Regions from separate parts of the Peribacillus sp. ACCC06369 genome, predicted to be linked through region 1. Evidence: riboswitches for the same ligand, from Rfam matches in the RefSeq annotation. Region 1 holds a riboswitch; the other holds the start of a gene.

Region 1 (12,029 bases):
CCAAGGTTGATCATGATGAAATATCAACCCGTTTTCAAAGGAAGGTTCTTTCTTTTAAAGATCCTGAAGGGCAAAGGCTTCTTCTTGTTTCCGATCAGGATAATAAAGGCGTTCAAGGAGGGTTACCATGGGATGGAAGCCCGGTACCGCAAGAGTTTTCCATAATAGGATTAGGACCAGTTAAACTTACTGTACCCAATATTGAACAAACGCAAAGCGTTCTTACCGAAGTATTGGGGTTCAGGAAATCAGGCACATACCCATCCTCAATTAGGGGGCAAAATCCGATTGTCGTTTACGAGATAGGTGAGGGAGGAACAGGAGCGGAAGTCCATGTCGAAGAAAGGAATGACATTCCCCGAGAACGATTGGGGAGAGGGGGAGTACACCATGTTGCCTTCCGGGTGGATAATGAAGTAGAACTGAGAAAATGGATAGAGAAAATTAGTGAATCGAAATTCGTGAACTCGGGATATGTGGACCGCTTTTATTTTCGTTCACTATATTTTAGGGAGCCGAATGGCATATTATTTGAACTAGCGACTGATGGACCTGGTTTTGCAGTGGATGAAGCAGAGGAGCACCTAGGTGAGAACCTCGCACTGCCACCATTTTTAGAATCGAAAAGAAAAGATATTGAATCGAATTTAAAACCCCTGAATACTAAATCAACAAATTAATCAACGGGAAAGGAAGTAATCGGCATGCGAAAGCAAAATGCAGGAATACATCATATAACCGCAATTGTAGGCAATCCTCAAGAGAATGTGGATTTTTATGCTGGAGTATTAGGAATGCGTATGGTGAAGAAAACCGTTAATTTTGATGATCCAGGCACCTATCACTTATATTTCGGAGATGAATCAGGTTCACCGGGTACTATCATCACTTTCTTTCCTTGGCCTGGGGCATACCGAGGGACAATTGGCTCTGGACAAGTGGGGATTACGACATATGCCATTCCGGAAGGTTCAATGGGCTTCTGGGAAATGCGTTTGGGTAAATTTAATATAGACTTTGAAAAGTCATCACGTTTCGGTGAGGAATATCTGAAATTCCAAGACCCACATGGTTTACAACTTGAACTGGTTGAGCGTAAAGAAGGTAAAAATAGCGAGTGGTCATTCGGCGGTGTACCAGCTGATAAGGCGGTCAAGGGATTCGGCGGTGCTGTATTATTGACGTCAAAACCGATCAAAACGATGGAACTATTAGAGGAAGTGATGGGCCTGCAAAAGATCGGGGAAGAGGACGATTTCATCCGCTTCAAATCCACATCGGACATCGGAAATTTAATAGATGTTAAAAAAACCGTATTGCCAAATGGAAAAATCGGAGTAGGAACTGTTCATCATCTGGCATGGCGTGCAATCGATAATGAAGATCATAAAGAATGGAGAGAACATATCGGTAACAATGGCTATGGCGTGACCCCATTTACAGACCGTCAATACTTCGATGCCATTTATTTCCGGGAAGATGGAGGCATACTCTTTGAAGTTGCCACAGATCCACCTGGCTTTGCTCATGATGAGACGAAGGAAACGATGGGTAGTAAATTGATGCTCCCGCCATGGCTGGAAGAAAAAAGGGGAATCATGGAGAAAACGTTACTGCCGGCAGTGCCGAGAGTACTAGAGGAGGATAAATGATGAAGCATATTTTTCAAAAAGGAAGTAATCCAGAAGCTCCGTTACTTTTGCTTTTACATGGTACTGGAGGAACGGAAACAGATCTCTTGCCATTATCGGAAATGGTTTCACCGGGTTCATCCGTATTGAGCGTACGGGGAAATGTACTTGAAAACGGAATGCCTCGTTTTTTCCGTCGGTTAGCTGAAGGGGTTTTTGATGAAGAAGATTTGATTTTCCGTACGAATGAGCTTAATGACTTCTTGGAATTAGCGTCCGGACAATATGACTTCGACCGTGACAGAGTGGTAGCATTAGGTTATTCTAATGGTGCAAATATAGCGGCAAGTTTGATGTTCCATTTCGAAGGGGCACTACAAGGAGCGATTCTTCATCATCCAATGGTGCCTAGACGCGGGATTGCTATGCCGTCACTCTCAGAAATACCTGTATTTATTGCTGCAGGTAAAAACGATCCGATTTGCCCGGCAGAAGAAACGGATGAACTTAATCAACTTTTATTGCAAGCTGGTGCTTCGGTGGAAGTTCACTGGGAAAATTACGGTCATCAGTTAACACGTTCAGAGGTCGAGGCAGCAGGTTCATGGTTTCATAAGAACTTTATATAAGAATGAAAGAGGGAATGATGATGATTTCAGTAAATCCTGAAAGTCTGACTGAACGGGAAAATTATAAGTTTTTGACTGGAAGCATTATACCGAGACCCATAGCTCTGGTTACGACACAATCCGAAACCGGTACCATCAATATAGCGCCGTTCAGCTTTTTTAACATAGTCAGTTCCAATCCTCCGATGATTTCCATTTCTGTTCAACGGAAAGAAGGAGTTTCAAAGGACACTGCCCGAAATGCAATTCAATCAGGGGAATTCGTTGTTCATATCACTGATGAAAACAATGTTGCTGATGCAAATCGAACGGCCAAGGAACTCCCATCAGATGAAAGTGAATTGGGCCTGACCAATTTCACGACGGCTGTTAGTAATAAGGTATCCGTACCAGGATTGCAAGAAGCGAAGGTACGCTTTGAATGTACATTAGAGCATGCGATTCCATTGGGAGGTTCCCTAGATAAACCTGGTTGTGATTTATTGATAGGGAAAATAGTCTGCTATCATATAGAGCATGATATTTACCATAATGGCCGAATTGACCAGAATGGGCTTAAACCTGTAGCAAGATTGGCGGGTCATACTTATACAAAACTAGGGGAATTATTTGAAATGGAACGACCTTAAGTGGATAAGAAAGAAAAAATGGCGTCATCTTTTAAGATGTCGTCATTTTTTTTTATACCAAATTTATTCCCGGTTAGCATTATCTGCAATTCTAATACGGTGAGCGACTGTACCAAAACAAGCAATCATGCCGGAGGTGACGAAATCGTCAGAATGTAAAGGGAATTCTTTATATTCCAAAACAAAACTTGACAATTTTTTCATAGATTGATAAAGTTATAAAAAATTAATTTCTTATCCAGAGAGGTGGAGGGACTGGCCCTATGAAACCTCAGCAACAGGTCCGCTAAGACACTGTGCTAATTCCAGGGGGTGAAACCTTGATAGATAAGACCGTACGTTTTTATTTGTCAGTAGCGCACTCTTTTTAGAGTGCGTTTTCGTTTTTTCTGGATGCAGGATAAAGGAGAGTATGAATGGAGAACAAAAGGAAACAAGAATTTCAAAGGGAAATGAAAACACGGCATTTAATCATGCTATCGCTTGGCGGGGTGATTGGAACAGGTTTGTTCTTAAGTTCGGGTTATACGATTCAGCAGGCTGGCCCGTTTGGCACTATCCTTTCGTATCTGATTGGAGCATTAGTGGTTTATCTAGTTATGCTATGTCTAGGTGAACTGGCAGTACATATGCCCGAGACAGGTGCGTTTCATAGCTACGCAGCCAAATACATCGGACCAGGGACAGGGTTTACAGTAGCCTGGTTATATTGGCTAACCTGGACTGTTGCACTAGGTTCGGAATTCACGGCTGCAGGATTGTTGATGCAGCGATGGTTTCCATCAATCAATGTCTGGATATGGAGTGCTCTATTTGCCATATTGGTTTTGGCATTAAATGCTTGGACCGTTAAGTTTTTCGCTGAATCCGAATTTTGGTTTGCGTCTATAAAGGTAATTGCGATTGTGATATTTATTATTTTGGGAGCAGCGACAATGGTAGGTTTTATTCCAATGACTAACTCACAATCAGCACCGCTATTTTCCAATTTTACAAGTGCAGGTTTATTTCCGAATGGTGCTTTTGCCATTATAATGACGATGCTTGCGGTGAATTTCGCATTTTCTGGAACTGAATTAATCGGAATTGCAGCTGGAGAAACTGTGAATCCAGAAAAAACGATACCAAAGGCAATCCGCATGACATTATGGAGATTGATCATCTTTTTTGTAGGAACCATCGTTGTATTATCCGCATTATTGCCTGTTTCGGATGCAAGCGTATTAGAGAGCCCCTTTGTTGCAGTTCTTGAACGAATTGGAGTGCCATATGCAGCGGATATCATGAACTTTGTTATTTTAACTGCCATTTTGTCTGCTGCAAACTCAGGTCTATATGCCTCTTCCAGAATGCTTTGGTCCCTTGCAGATAAGAAAACGATATCACCTATATTTGCAAAATTGACAAAAAGAGGTGTTCCGATAAATGCAGTCATTTTCAGTATGTTGGGTGGTGGCTTAGCCTTGTTTTCGAGTATTATTGCACCGGATACGGTGTATATCGTCCTTGTATCCATTTCGGGTCTAGCCGTGGTTGTAGTTTGGATGAGTATTAGCGCTTCACAGTTCCTATTCAGAAGACGTTTTATAAAAGAAGGAAATTCAGTAAATGATTTGGCTTATCGTACACCATTATATCCGTTCGTACCAATCGTTTCTTTCATACTCTGTCTTGCTTCTTGTATAGGAATTGCCTTTGACCCTACACAAAGGATAGCACTTTATTGTGGTATTCCATTTATTTTGTTTTGCTATGGAACTTATTATATTACACAATCTTCAAAGAAAAGAGGAGTAAAATCATGAAGAATAAAATAAACCCAATTGACGCTATTTTACGAGATCATTCAGTCATGATTCTGGACGGAGCTCTAGCTACAGAGCTTGAGCGGTATGGATGTGATTTGGACGATCCCCTGTGGTCTGCACGTGTATTAATTGAAAATCCAGAAGTGATTTATAAGGTTCACTCTGCTTATTTTCGTGCTGGAGCGGACTGTGCGATAACTGCAAGCTACCAAGCCACCATTGAAGGTTTCTCCCTGCATGGGATACAAGAAAAAGAGGCCATGGAGTTAATTCGGAAAACGGTGTTACTCGCAAGGAAAGCAAGGGATGATTATTGGAAGGATGAAACGCAAACAAATAGACCCAAGCCATTGGTTGCTGCATCAGTTGGACCTTATGGGGCGTACCTTGCAGATGGTTCAGAATATGTAGGAAACTATGGTGTTTCAGATGAAACCTTAGTAGAATTTCATCGCCCAAGAATATCAGTTTTGATTGAAGCAGGTGCTGATCTCTTAGCATTTGAAACGATTCCATCCCTTCAAGAAGCAAAAGTATTGGATTCATTATTGAAAGATTATCCAGAAGTGTATGCTTGGCTATCCTTTTCCTTGAAAGATGAGAAAGCGATAAGTGACGGTACATTGCTGGAGGAGTGTACGAGGTTGTTTGAGGAAAATGAGCAAATTGCAGCGATTGGCATTAACTGTGCACCAGTATCAGTTGTCACGGAAGCTATCAATGTGTTGAGTGCAAACACGAAAAAACCAATTATTGTTTATCCGAATTCTGGTGAAACTTATAATCCGGATACCAAAACATGGCATGGTCAAGAATCTTGTAACAAGTTCGACCTGAAATCCGAAGAATGGCACCATGCAGGGGCACGTTTGATTGGAGGTTGCTGCAGAACGGCACCTCATCATATTGAAGAGATTTCAAGAAAGTGGCGACCATCCGAGGTGGTATCCTCATAGCCTTTTTTTTGGATTTCAAACTGTTTTTATAAGCTATGTAAGAAGTGGGAAAACCCTCCCTCTCGTCTTGTCAAAAATAAAAAGAACAGGAATCGTCTTAATCAGGCGGTTCCTGTTCTTTTTGTCTCTTTATTCAGATTTGAGTTATTGAAAGGAAAGGGAGAATTTCTTATTGTTTCTAGGGGCTTCTGAAATAAGTTGATTCGTTTCATGTATGCACTTGACCGAATTGCGCCTACTTAACGGTGGTTGCAGATCTTGCCGCTTGATTGCTTGGGTCATGATGTACAATTAGACGAATATTGAACGAGAAAGGAGGGATTTGGAAATATTAGGTGCTATCTCTCGGGATTTAGAGAGTAATGTATCCGATTTTGCAGCAGGTTCAGATTCACCTTTACTTTTTTAGCCAAACTGCTTAAGGCAACAATGTAAAACAGCCTTCATTAAAGCAAGAAGCAATGAGATGTGAGTCAACCTAGAATGAAAGTTCCTTATTAACAAAATGATTCACGATCAGTAAAAAGGGAAATTAAATCATATTTTTTTTACGCTTGGGAAAACTAAACAAACAAGAATAGAAAGGAGAGAATGAATATGAGTCGTGGTAAAAATTTTAATCACAAAGAAAAAGGACATCCAGGGAATTTACCTAATAATAGAATAAGCGAAGAGAAAGAACACAGTCGACAATATGAACAGATAGAGGATATTGTCACACATGAAGCTTTTAAAAATCGGGAAAAAGAAGACGAGATGCCTTAATTTATTGGGAAGCAGTATATAGTTTAGTCATTTTTAAAATATGCTCATAAGATAGTACTAGCAAGGTATTGCAATTTTATTGTTTGCTTAAGCAATTTCCCATTCTTTTAAGGCTTATAAAATTTCGCTTTCCGAAAAACAGCACATGAATAATAACGTATGTTCCACTTCATGATGATGGTTCCAACATTCAGCTTCGTATTTTCTTTTAAAGATTTCATTAATTTCCATATATGAGATTGGGAAAAAACCATGAGCTATGCTATGGTTTTTTCTGTCATTGGAAAGTCGGAGTGATTAAATTTAAATAAGCGAATAAATGGAGGGAAAACGGAAGAATTACAAAAAATTCTGTTAAATTTTTTTGTAAGAAGAGTGGAAAACAGGATAAAAATAATGGAGGATCTATGATAAGACGACTTTCTTCTATTAAATGATAAAAAACCTCCAACTTACTTTCTCGGGACATTGGTTTATTACAGAGCCCAGACCAGTTAGTAGTATAATCTATTTGTACACATATTATCTTGTCATAAAAAAATAGCGATCATTTTAGTCATGGAAGTGCGAACTTCAATAACGAGGACAACTTATCCTAACAAAAGTTAAGGGAGTTCATGTTCTTAAAGAATCTATCAAGCCTACCATATCTTAATTTTCCAAGTAAGTTAATCCCAACTATCAGGAGATAGTGCAATAAGTCCACTTTATAACTATAAGACCCTGCGTTATGTCAAACGGTTCTGTCCCTCATAAATGTTTCAGGAAAATAGCAATTTGATTTCGTATTTTTGTTGCTAAATGAAAGGTTATATCAGATTCCACTTACCAGAACTTAGCCCAATGGCTCTTTTGTTTTATTAAGTTTATCTCGATTTACTTCCACTTCTCGCTTAGCTCTAATAAAAGCAATAAATTGAATCGTTTCTTCTTCAGAAAGAGAAATTCCATCGACAGAAAGCTTCATATTTGATAAATCGGTTAATTCCAAGACCTGAAGTGATTCTGTGGAAACCTCTTTAGGCAGAGAAGCTGGATAATCTACTCTACCTAGAAGATAATCGGTGGATGTATCATATAAGCCGGCTAATAAATTAATCGTTTCTAATGAAGGGCGGCGGTGGCCCGATTCGTAACCTGCATAGGTACTCTTGGCGATTCCGAGCCTGTCAGCCGTATATTGCAAAGACCACCTTTTGCACTTCCTTAATGTAGTTAATCTATTTAATATCATTTTTATTACTCTCCTTTTATATAAATCCATTATACCATCATATGACAATAAAGTGTACGCGTAATGAATAACTTTAGCTTGATTTCACACTTGAACAGAACTATAATTACATGTGATGTACGCGTAACATGAACATTTACAATGAATACATCCTTTCTGAGATGCTTAGAATGATTGGGATACAGGGAGGCTTTATAGGGGGTAGTAAATTGGAGAAATTGAAGTCAAAAATTAAGAAGTTGATGTTAATTACTACCGGTGGTACAATTGCATCGTTAGAAGGGGAAAATGGACTGGTTCCAGGGATGAAAGCTGACGAAATTTTAGGTCACCTTCCGGGATTAGATTTATGTCAGATTGATAGTAAGCCTTTGATGAATATCGATAGTACAAATATGCAGCCGGAAGATTGGACAGAAATGGCACAATCCATCCATGAGCACTACCATGATTACGATGGCTTTGTGATCACCCATGGGACAGATACGATGGCTTACACTTCAGCTGCGCTCTCATATATGTTACAAGATTTAGGGAAACCAGTTATTATTACAGGTTCTCAAATCCCAATTGCCTTTAAAAAGACGGATGCCAAAAGAAATATCTCTGATGCGATTCGGTTTGCTTGTGAAGATATTGGAGGCGTATATGTAGTTTTTGATGGTAGAGTCATCCAGGGTACAAGGGCCATTAAATTGAGAACGAAAAGCTATGATTCGTTTGAAAGTATTAATTATCCTTATATTGCTTCCATATCAAAAGATAAAATTGAGTATCTTAAGCCAGTTCAATCAACAAAGAATAAGGAAGCCAAGTTAGATGCTTCCATTTGTACTGATGTTGCTTTGGTTAAGCTATATCCGGGGATTAAGCCCGAATTCTTTGATTTTCTGAAAAATCAATATCGGGGAATTGTAATTGAAAGTTATGGGAGCGGAGGTATTCCGTTTCAAGGAAGAAATATTTTAGAGAAGTTGAATGAGTTGGCCGAGTGTGGAATATCCATTGTCATTACTACCCAATGTTTAGAGGAAGGGGAGGATATGGATATATACGAAGTGGGACGAAAAGTAAATAAGAATGTCATCATTCGTTCCAGAAATATGAATACAGAAGCCATCGTTCCTAAGTTGATGTGGATATTAGCAAAGACACAGGATCCCAAAAAGGTGAAGGAATTGATGGAAACACCGATTGCAGAGGACATTACATTCTAGAACAAACAAAGGGGCAAGAGGAAATGTTGATAGATGAGAGAACATACCGAATTGAAAAAGACTTTCTTGGGGAAAAGGAAATTCCAGCAGATGTTTATTATGGAATACAAACTTTACGCGCTGTAGAAAATTTTCCGATTACCGGTTATAAAGTCAATGAAGAAATGATTCGTGCACTTGCTATGATAAAAAAAGCAGCCGCTTTAGCAAATATGGATACCAAACGCTTGTATGAAGGTATTGGAAACGCTATCGTTAAAGCGTCAGATGAAGTGGTCGATGGAAAGTGGCATGAATATTTCATCGTTGACCCAATTCAAGGCGGCGCGGGCACTTCGATGAATATGAACATTAATGAAATCGTTGCCAACCGAGCGTTAGAACTTATGGGACACAATAAAGGTGAGTATGTTCATGTTAGTCCAAACAGCCACGTTAACATGTCACAATCGACGAATGACGTATTTCCAACTGCCATTCATTTATCAACACTACGACTATTAGAGCAGTTAATACAAACAATGACAAAGATGAGTACGGTCCTAAAGAATAAAGCAAAACAATTTGATCATGTTATCAAAATGGGTCGCACACATCTTCAGGATGCAGTGCCAATTCGTCTCGGGCAAGAATTTGAAGCATATAGTCGCGTATTAGAGCGGGATATAAAAAGAATCAGTCAATCACGTCAACATTTATATGAAGTGAATATGGGAGCAACTGCAGTTGGAACGGGATTAAATGCAGATCCGCGTTACATTGAAAATGTTGTTAAGTATTTAGCTGAAATCAGTGAATTGCCACTTGTCGGAGCAGAACATTTAGTAGATGCAACCCAAAATACGGATGCATATACTGAAGTTTCAGCTTCATTGAAAGTATGTATGATGAATATGTCTAAAATTGCTAATGATTTACGTTTGATGGCTTCAGGACCAAGAGCGGGATTAGGAGAAATCACTCTTCCAGCTCGTCAACCAGGTTCATCCATCATGCCAGGAAAAGTAAATCCAGTAATGCCAGAATTAATTAATCAAGTCGCTTTCCAAGTGATCGGGAACGATAATACGATATGCTTAGCATCAGAAGCGGGGCAACTAGAGTTGAATGTAATGGAGCCAGTGCTTGTATTCAATTTATTGCAATCTATCAGCATTATGAACAATGCTTTTAATGTCTTTACAGATTATTGTTTAGAAGGCATTGAAGCGAATGAGCAACATTTAAAAGATTATGTCGAACAAAGTGTTGGAGTGATTACAGCGGTCAACCCGCACCTTGGTTACGAAGTGGTTTCACGTATTGCGCGTGAAGCGATTTTAAAAGGAAAATCAGTTCGCGAACTTTGTTTACAGTATGATGTGTTAACTGAAGAAGAATTGGATTTAATTTTAAATCCTTATGAGATGACAAAGCCTGGTATAGCAGGTGCATCTCTTTTCGATCGGGAATAACCAGTAAATTTGTAGAAGACATTAAACTATATAATTTTGTTGGTATGACTATGCCTATTGGACCATTGGTTTATAGGCATAGTTTTTTATTGTATAATAATATTTTAATATGAAATTTTGCTCATTCATACGCACACCTGCGTGCGAAGATAAAAAAACCGAATATTCAGATTATGAATGAGGCTTGTAAGTTTATTTTGTGGTATTTTTGGCCATTGTCCTAAAAAATTAATCCCCCTTAGAAATACATCTAAAGGGGAAGCTTGAGCTAAATGTTTCCTGTATTAGCCTTTTACTACTTCCTGTCCACGAACATTCCATGTAAATGCAAAAACCACTACTGCTAGAACACAAGAAATTGTTATCAATGTAAAGCCTGCATTCCAACCTGCAAAGTCCACTACATATCCCATAATGGCATTAGCCGCTACTGATCCACCTAAATATCCAAATAAGCCAGTCAGTCCTGCTGCAGTACCGGCAGCTTTTTTAGGAACTAAATCAAGTGCTTGTAGACCAATTAACATTACAGGCCCATAAATTAAGAATCCAATAGCAATTAGTGAAATAATATCAATCATTGGGTTACCTGCAGGGTTAAACCAGTAAACAAGGACTGCGATTAATACTCCTAGCATAAAGACAACCCCAGCCGGTCCACGACGCCCTTTAAAAACTTTATCCGAGATATAACCGCATAATAAAGTTCCCGGAATGCCTGCCCATTCATATAAGAAATAAGCCGTACTGGATTCGTCCATGTTGAAGCCTTTTTCTTCGCTTAAATAGGTCGGAGCCCAATCAAGTACCCCATAACGGACGAAATAAACAAAGATGTTTGCAATCGCAATCGCCCAAACCCATTTGTTATTTAAAACATATTTAAATAATATCTCTTTTGTTGTCAATTCTGTTTCAAACGTTTTTTTCATTTTATTTGGAAAATCATTACGATACTCTTCAATTGGAGGTAATCCAACTGATTGTGGTGTATCGCGTATTAAGATAAAAGAAATGATTGCGATTATAATAGCAACTATAGCAGGTAGTATAAAAATCCCTTCATAACCTGAATAAGAAGAACCCATAAATGTTGCAAAGATGGAGACACCTGCAATCGCCAATGGTGCCATTAAGCCACCACCCACGTTATGGGCAACATTCCATACCGCTGTTTTTCCACCTCTTTCACTAACACTAAACCAGTGAACAAGTACTCGGCCTGATGGAGGCCAACCCATTCCTTGAAACCATCCATTAATGAATAACATAATAAACATAATTGCAACCGATGATGTGAAAAATGGAACGACGCCCATAAGTAAGCTAACAATTCCAGCAAGAATCAATCCTACTGGCAAGAAGTACCGTGCATTACTTCGGTCTGACACAGTTCCCATTACAAACTTACTTATCCCATATGAAATCGAAATGGCTGATAATGCAAGACCCAGCTCTCCAGTTGTAAACCCTTCCTCCTTTAAATATGGCATTGCCATGGTAAAGTTTTTGCGAATTAAATAGTACGCTGCATAACCAATGAAGATTCCGATGAAAACTTGTAATCTGAGTTTCTTATATTCAGAATCTATTTTATCTTCAGGTAATCTTTCCACTGGTAGGGCAGGCTTAAATAATTTGAGCATCGAATTCCTCCTTATTATAATTTTGAACCAAGTTAAGTATCGATGTTGAAACATAAAAAA
Region 2 (12,029 bases), 1.8 Mb from region 1:
AATAAGGCTACTGCATTGGGATCTTTTGGATGTGGGACAATTTCCGCTGCCCTTATATTCGAAACGGTAGGAACATGGGGATTATTATAAATTACAAACACCTCGTCACCGACTTGTACTTCTTTTGCATTGATAATACCCATTGAATTCTTCCTTTCCATTACTGATTTTCCTTTAGTTTATGGAAAGTTGCTTAGAATTATTTATGAAAAATAACAGCCTTGCAAAGCGGCATAATGTGAATGAGGCCCCTTCCATATGAAGGAGCCCCACCATTCACTTAAGCATATTCATCTTCTGCAGAAAATCGATTGGATGCTGTTTCCGGAAAAATTCCCTAAGCATATAGGCAACACCATCTTGATCATTGGAGCGCGTCACCCATTTTGCCACTTTCCTTACTTCCTCATCCGCGTTGCCCATGGCAACACCCAGACCGGAACCCGCAATCATCTCCAAATCATCCAATCCATCTCCAATCGAGACGATTTCCGTTCTTTTCACCTCTAAATGATCAGCTAAATACAATACACCGCTCCATTTGGAAACGCCCTTTGGAACAATTGTCAGCTTATGGCCCGGATGTAAGATTGCATCCACCTCTGGGAACATTTCCTTTATCAATTTCAGCATTTCATTTTGATCACTTTTTTCTGAAAATATTATGTCCATTTTCGTCGGGGCCATCGGATTGTCAATAAGCTCTTCACTGATATCATCCACATAATTTTGAGCATAAATATTTTGATCATTCAAATACATAACCGTTTTGCCAAGCAAATTCTCCGGGAGGTTCACCCGATTGCCCAGCGAGTATTTTTCATGAATGAGCAAAATTTGGCATGTGGTCTTTTCAAGCATTTGCACGAGTTCTGCAGTCAGTTCTTCTGAAATTCTTTTTACCATAATGGGCTTTTCAATGGAAGCTCCGACAAACGCTCCTTGTTGAGCAACGATCATCGGATTTATTTTTAGGGCTTTGGCCACTTTTTTTGCTGAGTGATAGTTTCTTGATGTCACAAGTGCAACATGGACACCTTTTTGGTGTACATAATCGATTGCTTCTTTTGTCGATTTATTTAAACGTCCATTTGACTGGAGCAATGTCCCGTCGATATTGACCGCAAGTAGACGATATACCATGCTGATCTCCCCCATCTGTAATATCCTCTTTAAAATTTATGACTAAAATTTAGAGAGTAGAACAAATAGTAGTTCACACCCCTTGCATACGGTACATTTCGGGAACAAAAAAAACTCCCAACCATTATAGAAGGGAGTCTCCAACTGCTTATTGCTGTTGTTCAGGCAAGCCATATAAATCTTCAAGCGGCTTCATGATAATTTTATTGAGGTCTGCGATGACCATGCTCATACGCTGTTCAGCTTCCATCAATTGTGAAATGGTTGTATTTTGTTGGACAAGCTGTACCGTCTTTTGTGCTTGCTCAACCTCTTCTGGAGCAATCTCCTGTCCCATCATTTGCTTTTGCTGCAATGACATTTGAAGATTACGGAAGTTTTCAAACATTCCTTTTGTTGCTTCATCAGAATTTACAAGATCATATAAGCGTTGCAAGTCCGCATATTCATTACTTGCCCTAATCGCCTTTTCCATTTCATACGCTGCATCATATACGTTACTCATGTATTTCCCCTCCCGGTAATCATTGTATTCCTACACCTTTTCCACTATAACAAATCCGATTGCGAATTACACGTCATCCTATCAAAACAGTTACGAAACCTTGAAATAATCCTATGATTCCACCAAGTAAGACCCCAAGGTATGTGATCATCGACAATTCCTTTTTAGTGATGTAAACGACCATGTCCTCAAGCCGGGACACCGAAAATGACGAAACTTGCTCTTCCACGAAGATCGGGACACCCTTTTCCACAATGCTGTTCGAAAAATTGGCAGTCAATTCACGAACCGGGTTATTCATCATACCAGCGAGAGGCATCATTTCTGCCGTTTTTTCTTTAATCCATTGTTTTATCGTTTCCTTACCAATCATTCCCTCGATTTTCTCTACATCCCATTTCTCGAGATTTCCCCACTCTTTCACCATCATCACTGACAATGTATCAATTGTTCGAGATTGTTCTAAGAATTTAATGATTTCCGGTTGGATCTTATCAATTAACTTTTCGTTTCCAATGAACATCTGAATTAAATTGATCAGCTTACTTACCCCGTTCCTTGAAAAAATCATCCAACATATCTTCAAGACGGCTTTTGCCTTCTGCACTGCCAAAATACTCTTTTCCCTTTTTCACGATGAAACGTGACAAATCAGGAATCGAGTCGAGGGCTTTTTGCTGAATGTGAGACGGGACGATATCCTTCAGGCTCTTGCTCCGATTCTCTTCCGACCATGTTTCATATTTACCAAGAATGAATGCTTGTAACCTCTGGTCTAACGTGAATGACGAATTCTTCATTCCCAATTGATCAAGCAATTGAGTTGCACTTTTTTCCGTGGACAATGCTTTCTTTACTTCTGCCTGAACAAAAATTTTCATATTCTGTATAGAGGCATCATTGATGACTTTGCTTTGAATGCTATCTAGGGTGATTAAATGATCAACCACCAATTTGCCTAACTGTTTGGCTAACTCATCCTGCCGCTTCGGAATCAACCCTGGTGTCTACGGCAACTGTTTCCCGAAAATATAGATTGGTTTATAAGGTCTGAACAGCATTCTGATAGCTAATAAATTAGTGAAGCCACCTATTACAGCACCTACGACGACCATAAACAGTATCTTTACCCAAAACTCACCCATGAAATTTCTCCTTTTATTTCTTAAATAGAGGCTTGATGACACCTTCTAATTAAAAAAACATAGAATGTGTTATCCACATTTGCCCATCATTAAATTATAAAAGGATATCAAACTTAGTGCAAACGGGGAATTATTATGAACCTTAACCATCAGAAAGTTTTCATTACGGTAAATCCCGCAGAGACTAGAAAGAAGGCGCTACTGTTTATCGAAGAAAAACTATTTGAGGAATGGGGCCTTCAATTTGGAGAACCCTTGACGATCATGGCTGGATGCCGTTCGGTCCCGGTACTTGTCCAGCCGTTCCCGTCATCCCAGCCTACATTGAAACTTTCATATGATATGAACCAAACTTTATCCTTACCCGTTTTATCCGATCCAATCTCCGTCTCATACCATGCGGAGGGACGGTCAATTAAAATAGGCCCGTTCTTCGCTTCACTCATGAACCAGACTCCCTTGCAAGACGGGACATTCGGCGAGATGGAAAAATTTTATCAGGAAATGAAATCATATTGTAATCAGCAGGGCGTCCCCTTCTATTTAGTAAAATTGCAGTCTCTTCAAGATGGAGTTGTGGAAGGCTACCTGCCAGGGCAAGATGGCTGGCAAACCTTGCCCCTCCCCATTCCTGATGTTTTTTATAACCGGATACACTCGCGCAAACTTGAGGAATCGCATTCTTTCAAGCTATTTAAAACTGAACTGGAGGAACGGTCAATACCGATGTTCAATGGAAGGTTCCTCTCCAAACATGATGTACATGAGCTGCTAATCTTAGAAGATGACCTGTTGCCAAATTTGCCAGAGACGATCCTTTTTAACCAAAAGGAATCTTTCTTGACATTTATAGAAAAGCATTCGGTAATCTACTTTAAACCCACATCAGGCAGCCAAGGCAGGAATATTTGCAGATTAACGCAAGTGGCTGAAAAATGGAAAATCGAGCAATCCGGGCATCTCCAAGATGTACATTTTGCTGATACGGATGAAAAGTTGTACGAAACCTTAAAAATATTTTCCAGAAAACAAGCCTTCATTCTTCAAAAAGGGATTTCCCTATTCGAAACCGATCAGAGAAAAGTTGATTTTCGCATACTTCTTCACCGGAACGATCAGCTTGAATGGAAAGTTTCATCAATGGTTGCCCGGATTGGGGACCCTGGTACTATCGTTTCCAATCTTGCACAAGGCGGATTGATGAAAAATGGGCCGGATTTTCTAAAGGAAGCATTTGACCTTCAGGACGCCAGCCGCATATATCAAAAGCTCGTACGGCTGGCTAACAACACTGCCCAGGCCTTGGTCGAAAACCATGACGATTCATTCGGTGAGCTAGGTATCGATTTAGCACTGGATACCGATAGCCATCCATGGATCATCGAAGTGAATTCAAAACCTTCGAAAAAATTTCATGGCAACTATGAAACGTTTCGTCCATCAGTAAAATCCATCATAGATTTCATGCTTGCCCTTAACCGCGAAAACCATCGATAAAAGGAGTTGCTAGCACGTGTTAATAGGATTAATGGCCGCGTCGGATACACATGAAAACAACTACTTCACCGAAATAGCCAAAAACGCTAAATCATTTAATATGAAAGTTTGTAAATTCTCACCGGAAAATATTGATATGGATCTGAAAAAAGTGCGCGGCGAGCGTTTTGATGCCGAGAACGAAACTTGGATCACCACATCTTTTGATTTACCTGATTTTGTATATGATCGCTGTTTTCACGGATTAGTCCGTGAGTCTACGGAAACACGACACAAAATCGATTGGTTAAAAGAAAACTCGAATTTCTTAGGGCTGGGCCTTCCTGGTAAGTGGGAAGTGTACCAAATCCTAAAAAACCATCCACACCTACAGGCATTTTTTCCAGAGACCGTACAAGTGACGACACCTGAAGATATTACCGGTCATTTGGAACGCCTGGATAAAATCATCATCAAACCTGAATTCGGTGAAGGTGGTACAGGAATCTATCTTCTTTCAAAAACCGAAGACGGGACCTTGGTTTCCATGACGAAAAAGGGCACCAAATATGACCGCCAATTCTCCTCCAAATCTCAGCTTAACAAATGGCTGCAGCATTTATTAAATCGATACCGTTACCTCTGCCAGCCATATTTGGAACTTCGCAACCAAAATAACGAGCCATTCGATTTACGGATCTTACTTCAAAAAAACGAGAAGAATCAATGGATGGAACGGGGACGCGGAATTCGTACGGGACAAAAGGATGGAATTACCTCAAATCTTGCCACAGGCGGGGAAGCCATTTCATTGGATACTTTCAACAAAAGGAACCCGGAAACGTTTTCGAATGCTGTCGAACAAAAGATTCAGCATATCCTTCGCACCCTGCCCGTAAAAACCGAAGCTGTCTTTGAAAGGTTATTCGAGTTGGGGATTGATCTAGGCATCGATAAAAAAGGCCAAATATGGATAATGGATATTAACTCGAAGCCCGGAAGGAAAATCATTCAGGCACTTCAGCCGGAGACAATGAAAGATATTCATCGCGCACCGTTTCAATATAGCCAGTATTTAGCCGAACATCTTCAGAAAGCAGGTGAATAGAAAGTGAGAAAGACTTATCCTGCCGAAATTGCCGCTATCCCTGGCAATGTTCTCTACTATCCTTCAGAGCTTGGAGATTTGGCAGAGATTGAATTAATTTATTTCGGACGACATTCATGTCCTGCCATCGTCAAACAAAACCCGGCCGTCAATCAATCAATCGTCCTATCGGAAAGTCTTGCGGAATCGCTTATATTCGATCATACCGATATTCCCCTTCATTTATTCATATACGGCAAGAGCATCCATATCGGACCGCTTGTCGGAATCTTTTCCTCAGGATTCACCGGCCTTTCAAACAAACCATTAGGGGAGAGAACGGAATTTTTCGCAAAGCTCCTTTCGCTTAGCAGGACCACAGGCTGTATCCCCTTTGTTTTTGGAGAGAATGTAATCAATTGGGATGAGGAGACAATCAAAGGTTATGTGTTTGATAACGATGACTGGCACATTAATGAATTTCCTTTTCCTAATGTCATCTATGACCGTCTCCCAAACCGGTTGACGGAAAACCGCGATGGACCCAAAGAAGTGAAGCAGAAATTTCAAAAAGAATATACCATTCCATGGTATAATCCTGGTTTTTTCAATAAATGGGATGTAAATGAAAGGTTATGCGCAGATGAGCGGGCACTGCCTTATTTGCCGGAAACGTATCCATTTCAATCCATGTCCGTGGTGGAAACCCTTCTTTCCCATTACCGTCAAGTTTATATAAAGCCCATTCACGGCAGCCTCGGTCTAGGGATTCACCAAATTCTTTATGATAAGCATGAGGATGTTTACTATTGCCGCTATACAAATGAAGCAAAAGAAAATAAACTGCAAAAGTTTTCCACTTTGGAAGCCATTGTTAAACATATTTTTCACGACCGGCCGCTTGAGAACCTTATCGTGCAGCAGGGCATCCCATTAATTCGATCTGAAAAACGTCCAGTGGATTTCCGGGTCCATACGAACAAGGACAGTAATGGAAAATGGCAGGTGTCCGCGATTGCAGCAAAAATCGCTGGTGCCGGTAGCGTCACGACCCATATTAAAAGCGGGGGTGTCATCAAAACGGTCGCCGAATTGTTTGGAGATGACGATGAAGCGAAAGAAGTCGAACGAAAGCTATCGGAAGCCGCACTGATTCTAAGTGACAGTATAGAAAAGAACTTGGACGGCATCATTGCAGAAATAGGATTTGATTTTGGATTGGATAAAAAAGGGCAGGTTTGGATGTTTGAAGCCAATTCCAAACCTGGACGTTCCATCTTCTCCCATCCAAAACTCAAGGATTTCGAACTGCTGACCAGAAAGCTCAGCCTTGATTATGCCATTTACCTTACGGAACAGACGATTACGAAATCAATCAGTGTGCCGCGATGAACATTTTTTACGATATCCGCACTGAAAATTGGCACCACACTCATGAGAATGCGGATCTTTTCGCCGGGTCTGCCAAAGAGGAGATCAGCTATAAAAAGGACCATTCGAATCACCCCCTAATTCCTATCACCATATTTCCAGGTAACCGGATGCTTGTCGTCGGAATACTGACTGTTTCCAATCCCAAAAAGGAATCAGGTTTGGGTGGAAACCTGACCCTTTTTCGGGACCTATCCTTATATTTATTGGAACACGGGATTTTGACTTATGCTTTCACAGGAAATGCCCTGCATTCCGAGTCGTTGAGAGGGTATGTTTTTTCCTCCACTTCAAACAAATGGATCGAGTGTAAGATGCCCCTCCCTGACATCATCTATAACCGTATCCCATCGAGGGGCTATGAGGCTTCAGAAGAATTCCAGCGTCTCATCAACCACTTTAAAGAATATCGAATGAACCTTTTCAACCCTTGTTTTATAGATAAATATGTAATGTTCGAAGCATTAACGGAAGACGGGGCCCTCACCACTCACCTCCCCCCCACCATGATCCTGCGGAACAGCGATTGCTTGGATGCTTTCCTCGAAACCCACAGGCATATTTACCTTAAACCATGCAAAGGAAGCCAAGGGAAGGGCATTTATACCATCATCAAAAATCCTGATGAGACACTTTTGTTCAATAGCCTAAAGCATAGTGAGTCCTTTCCGGATTTCACTTCATTCTGGGAAACAAAAAAAAGGGATTTATTAAAAAGAAGCTACCTTGCTCAACAGGCGATCATACCGAAAAAAATTTTTGGTCATCGTTACGATTACCGAATTCTCGTCCATTATGAAAAAGGTTTTTATAAAGTGACCGGCAAAGCAGTAAGGATGTCACAAACTCAGGAAATCACCACCCACACTCCCCGAGGGGGTAAGCTTTTTCCTTATCAAGACCTGCAATCAAGAAGCTTGAATCAAAAATTAGCGAATATCGCCCAAAAATGCGGTGAGACTCTTTCGAAAAAAATCGGGTTTCTCGGAGAATTTTCCATTGATGTAGGCGAAGATGAATCGGGTTCGCTCTTCATATACGAAGTGAACTCAAAACCCATGCAGTTCGATGAAGAGGAAATTGAAGCTAACCGGCTTTTGCATTTAAAAAATCTTTTCATTGAATTGACTTTTTCCAACCTGACAATAAAATGACACCTCCAGCTGCCGTTTTACATTATAATGATATGAAAGACAGCATATATGGAGGTTATACATATGATCACCCATTTTCAGTGGGCACCACTGCATAAGAATCTGCCAGGATGGAAAATTTCATTTTATTTCAAAAAGGAGGCAATCAAAGCCTTATACCATAAAGATGGTTCCATCGAATGGACAGCCAACCCACCTTCCGAAACAGATGAAACCCAACTCAAAAGCATGATCCATGACTTAATGGTCTACCATGTATATGAATGAGCCCTTTCCCCTTTTTCATTCATTAACCCCCTGAACGGAATAAAAATCCCTCCTTTGCCTAAACTAAAGAAAAGGCTAGGAGGGATTTATTTTGGATAAAGAAAAAATGACATTTTTGAAGGATACCGAATATGATGGCAAGGATTCCGTTTTCCTCGATATCGATCGAATAATCAATGAAGGAATGGCAGGCGGAAATGTGTATGAAGTCGCTAACCTTCAGAACATCGAGGAAGCACATGATTTTTATGATGAAACAGATCCCAATATCAATAAATAAACACTCGTGGGCTCCCTTTTTGGGGAGCTCCACTTAAAAAAAGTGAACTTTAGTTCATGCGTCATATTCCCCACTATCAAATGTTTTTTTATGTAAAGCACCCCCCTCCATAAAAAAACAACTTCCCGGATGGAAGTTGTTTGATTGCAAACTAAATATTACAACATGCTGTCTTCTTGCCTTTTCCAATTCCCGCATTCTATCCCCCGTAGGCATTTGGTATTATGCTAAAAGCATTAATATCAGAGCTCGTCCTTTCAATATCTATTGTTAATATTCAAATAGTTCCATTCTCCCTGGCATTCAAAACATTTTCGTATAATATCGAAGTTATGATATGCTCTGAATCCCATTCATGTTCAGATATCTCGATAAGGGGATAGCGATTCGGTAAAACGACTTGCTGGATTTCATGGACTGTATGCCCTTGATCATGTAAGCGTAAAATTTCACCTTGGAGGTTTTCCAAATAATCGAGTTTTTTTCGAAACATTTCCTTTCCGTCAGGCACATGTCCAGCATGGCAGCAAAACACTTCCCCAAAGTCATATCGGAGTAATTTTTTTATGGAATCGATGATGATCGGGACAGACTCTTCCCGTAAGATAAGCTTTGTTTTTGGTGTTACGAAAAGGTCTCCTGAAAAGAGCATGCCAGTGCTGTGATTCACATACACCATATGGTCCTTCGCATGACCAGGGGTAAAAATCGGCTCCCACGTTTGGGTGCGGGAATGAATGGCCTTGCCTAGCGGCTCAGCCTTAAAGGCGTCTCTTTTTCCCCAAAACATTTTACGATATTCAGGATATTCAGCATCCTTCGCACAAGCATCAACCGACATCGGATGAATGAATATCGGAACCTTTTTATGTTCCTTTATCCAGGCAGCGCCTCCCGTATGGTCTTCATGATAGTGCGTAAGGGCAACTGCATCGAAGTCTGCGGACTCATAGAATGAAACAAGTCCTTCCAATAAAATCTGTGCGCCAGTATCTATCAATAGCCCATCCGTTAAAAAAACATAGACACTCATCCCCGACTTGATACCGTCAGGAGTCCCGTGCACACAAACCACATCATTTACCGTCTTAATCTCTATCATCCATTTTCACCCCATCATTGTACAAAAATAGTTTTTTCTCCCTTTTTCACTTTATTATAATAAATGTATTACCTCTTTACCCTTTTGACAAGGAAATAATGGAATATCTGGATGTAAAAGACGGATTATTGACTAAGAGCCCTTTTGACAGGAATGGTTTTAATGAACCGCACGGAACATTATCGAAAAAAAACTATCACCAAATCACAGAAACGATTGACATTGTGGAATTTTACAAATATTATAGATTATATTATAAAACTTGAAATATTCTAAAATAATAATTTACTTATCAAGAGTGACGGAGGGATCAGGCCCTGTGATGTCCGGCAACCGCCCTTCGGGAACGGTGCCACTTCCTGCAGAATGTTTGCATTCTGAAAGATAAGACGAGATATAATTTCGCTGCCTCTTTCTGAATGATAGAGGCAGTTTTTCATGTTTAAGGGGGAAGGATCATGATTGAAATCCGTTCAGTCCGAAAGGAATACATCACGAAGAAAAACCGAGTTATCGGAGTGGATAACGTATCTTTAACCATTCAAAAAGGCGAAGTGTATGGAATTGTCGGCTACAGCGGAGCTGGAAAAAGCTCATTACTCCGCTGCTTGAATTTGCTTGAACGTCCGACAGCTGGAAATATCATCATTGACGGCATTGATTTAACCTCTTTATCAAGTAAAGAGCTTCGTAAACAACGTCAAAAAATCGGAATGATATTTCAACACTTTTCCTTGGTCAGTTCAAAAACCGTTTATGAAAATGTCGCTTTCGCCTTAAAGGCCGCGCATCAATCGAAGGACGCCATCAGGTTACGTGTATTGGAATTGCTGGAAATCGTAGGTCTCAGTGATAAAAAAGATGTCTATCCGGCACAGCTTAGCGGTGGACAGAAGCAACGGGTCGGCATAGCCCGGGCCTTAGCAAATGACCCCACCGTACTGTTATGTGATGAAGCGACTTCAGCCCTTGATCCAACAACAACAAAAGCGATTTTACAGTTATTAAAAAAGATAAGCAGGGAGCTCGGGATCACCATCGTGTTGATTACACATGAAATGGAAGTGGTCAAAGAACTATGCCACCGAGTCGCCGTCATGCAGGATGGGCGGGTAATTGAAGAAGGTTCCGTTTATGAAATATTTTCACAGCCAAAGCAGGAATTAACGAAGCAATTCATCAGCAGTGTATTGGATTTCGAACTTCCCTCACATTTGATTGAAGAAAGTAAAGGAACGATTATTAAAATTCAATTCGAAGGGCAAACCGCCGGTGAATCGATTCTCTCCGACGCTCTCCAATCCCATTCAGTAAAGGGGAATATCCTGCACGGTAAAATTGAGTATATTCAGGATGTCCCTTTAGGCATCTTGATCATTGAGTTAATCGGTGAGGCCGCTGAAATTCATTCGGCATTGGAATATATAAAAAATCGTTCCAATTCTGTGGAGGTGTTAAAACATGTCATTTCTTGATTCCATCGTCAATATTTTACCTGATCTTAATAAAGCCTTTCTTGAAACAATTTATATGGTCGGCGTTTCCCTTGCGGTAGCCCTTCTGATAGGTTTACCACTTGGAGTATTGCTGTTTACGACAACCAGGAATTTATTCTTTGAAAATAGCGTCGTGAATCGATCACTCGGTTTCGCAGTCAATATTGTCCGTTCAATCCCGTTCATCATTCTCTTGGTCGCCCTCCTTCCTTTAACGGAACTGCTTACTGGATCGACGATAGGGCCAAGAGCGGCTTCTGTTTCCCTGTCCGTATCCGCGATACCTTTTTTTGCAAGGATCGTGGAATCGGCATTACGTGAAATAGACAAAGGAGTGATTGAAGCTGCAATTGCCGTGGGGGCCACTCCATGGATGATCATCAAGGATGTACTTCTTCCGGAGGCAAAACCGGGAATCATTCAGGGGCTGACATTAACGACCATTTCACTGATCGGTTACTCAGCAATGGCAGGGACAATCGGCGGAGGGGGAATTGGTGACCTGGCCATCAGGTACGGTTATTACCGTTATGACAACACGGTCATGATCACGACGATCGTCGTGTTGATCTGCCTTGTACAAATCATTCAAATGGTTGGTGACAAAGCCTCATACTTAGTTAACAAACGATAGAATCAGTCATTTTTCCAATGATTCAATACATATATTTCAGGAGGAATTTCAAATGAAGAAGATAGCTTCGTTATTATCAGTCTGTGCACTTGCCCTTGGCTTGGCAGCTTGCGGAAGCGATGATGCATCCCCAAAAACTGAAGACAAAAAAGAATTGAAGATCGGGGCGACTACCGGGCCATACGCCGATATGGTTAAAGAAGCAATCCAGCCAGGTCTGGAAGATCTCGGTTACAAAATAGAGATCGTAGAGTTCACCGACTATATCCAGCCGAATAAGTCGCTTGGCAACAACTCGATCGACGCCAA

The links. Region 1 has a riboswitch for S-adenosylmethionine ahead of mmuP (S-methylmethionine permease). Riboswitches for the same ligand answer to the same signal wherever they lie in the genome.
Region 2: it holds a riboswitch for S-adenosylmethionine, as region 1 does, so the genes downstream of both, QUF78_RS06415 (methionine ABC transporter ATP-binding protein) here and mmuP (S-methylmethionine permease) in region 1, are expected to answer to the same signal.

Annotation. Positions count from the first base shown of each region.
Region 1 is NZ_JAUCEN010000002.1:2,951,466-2,963,494, reverse strand. Features, by position in the region: gene QUF78_RS15145 (ring-cleaving dioxygenase) at 1-680, shown strand, start outside; gene QUF78_RS15140 (ring-cleaving dioxygenase) at 705-1,652, shown strand; gene QUF78_RS15135 (alpha/beta hydrolase) at 1,652-2,260, shown strand; gene QUF78_RS15130 (flavin reductase family protein) at 2,281-2,889, shown strand; SAM riboswitch class I at 3,121-3,223, shown strand; gene mmuP (S-methylmethionine permease) at 3,306-4,694, shown strand; gene mmuM (homocysteine S-methyltransferase) at 4,691-5,653, shown strand; gene QUF78_RS15115 (hypothetical protein) at 6,251-6,418, shown strand; gene QUF78_RS15110 (helix-turn-helix domain-containing protein) at 7,254-7,652, opposite strand; gene QUF78_RS15105 (asparaginase) at 7,883-8,869, shown strand; gene aspA (aspartate ammonia-lyase) at 8,893-10,323, shown strand; gene glpT (glycerol-3-phosphate transporter) at 10,608-11,969, opposite strand.
Region 2 is NZ_JAUCEN010000002.1:1,149,202-1,161,230, reverse strand. Features, by position in the region: gene QUF78_RS06480 (transcriptional regulator SplA domain-containing protein) at 1-161, opposite strand, end outside; gene QUF78_RS06475 (Cof-type HAD-IIB family hydrolase) at 277-1,143, opposite strand; gene QUF78_RS06470 (YlbF/YmcA family competence regulator) at 1,292-1,648, opposite strand; gene QUF78_RS06465 (DUF445 family protein) at 1,722-2,219, opposite strand; partial or broken gene QUF78_RS06460 (DUF445 family protein) at 2,191-2,793, opposite strand; gene QUF78_RS06455 (hypothetical protein) at 3,033-3,239, opposite strand; gene QUF78_RS06450 (YheC/YheD family endospore coat-associated protein) at 3,238-4,290, shown strand; gene QUF78_RS06445 (YheC/YheD family endospore coat-associated protein) at 4,307-5,377, shown strand; gene QUF78_RS06440 (YheC/YheD family endospore coat-associated protein) at 5,381-6,748, shown strand; gene QUF78_RS06435 (YheC/YheD family endospore coat-associated protein) at 6,745-7,941, shown strand; gene QUF78_RS06430 (YheE family protein) at 8,005-8,208, shown strand; gene QUF78_RS06425 (hypothetical protein) at 8,300-8,488, shown strand; gene QUF78_RS06420 (MBL fold metallo-hydrolase) at 8,766-9,590, opposite strand; SAM riboswitch class I at 9,877-9,981, shown strand; gene QUF78_RS06415 (methionine ABC transporter ATP-binding protein) at 10,049-11,065, shown strand; gene QUF78_RS06410 (methionine ABC transporter permease) at 11,052-11,720, shown strand; gene QUF78_RS06405 (MetQ/NlpA family ABC transporter substrate-binding protein) at 11,773-12,029, shown strand, end outside.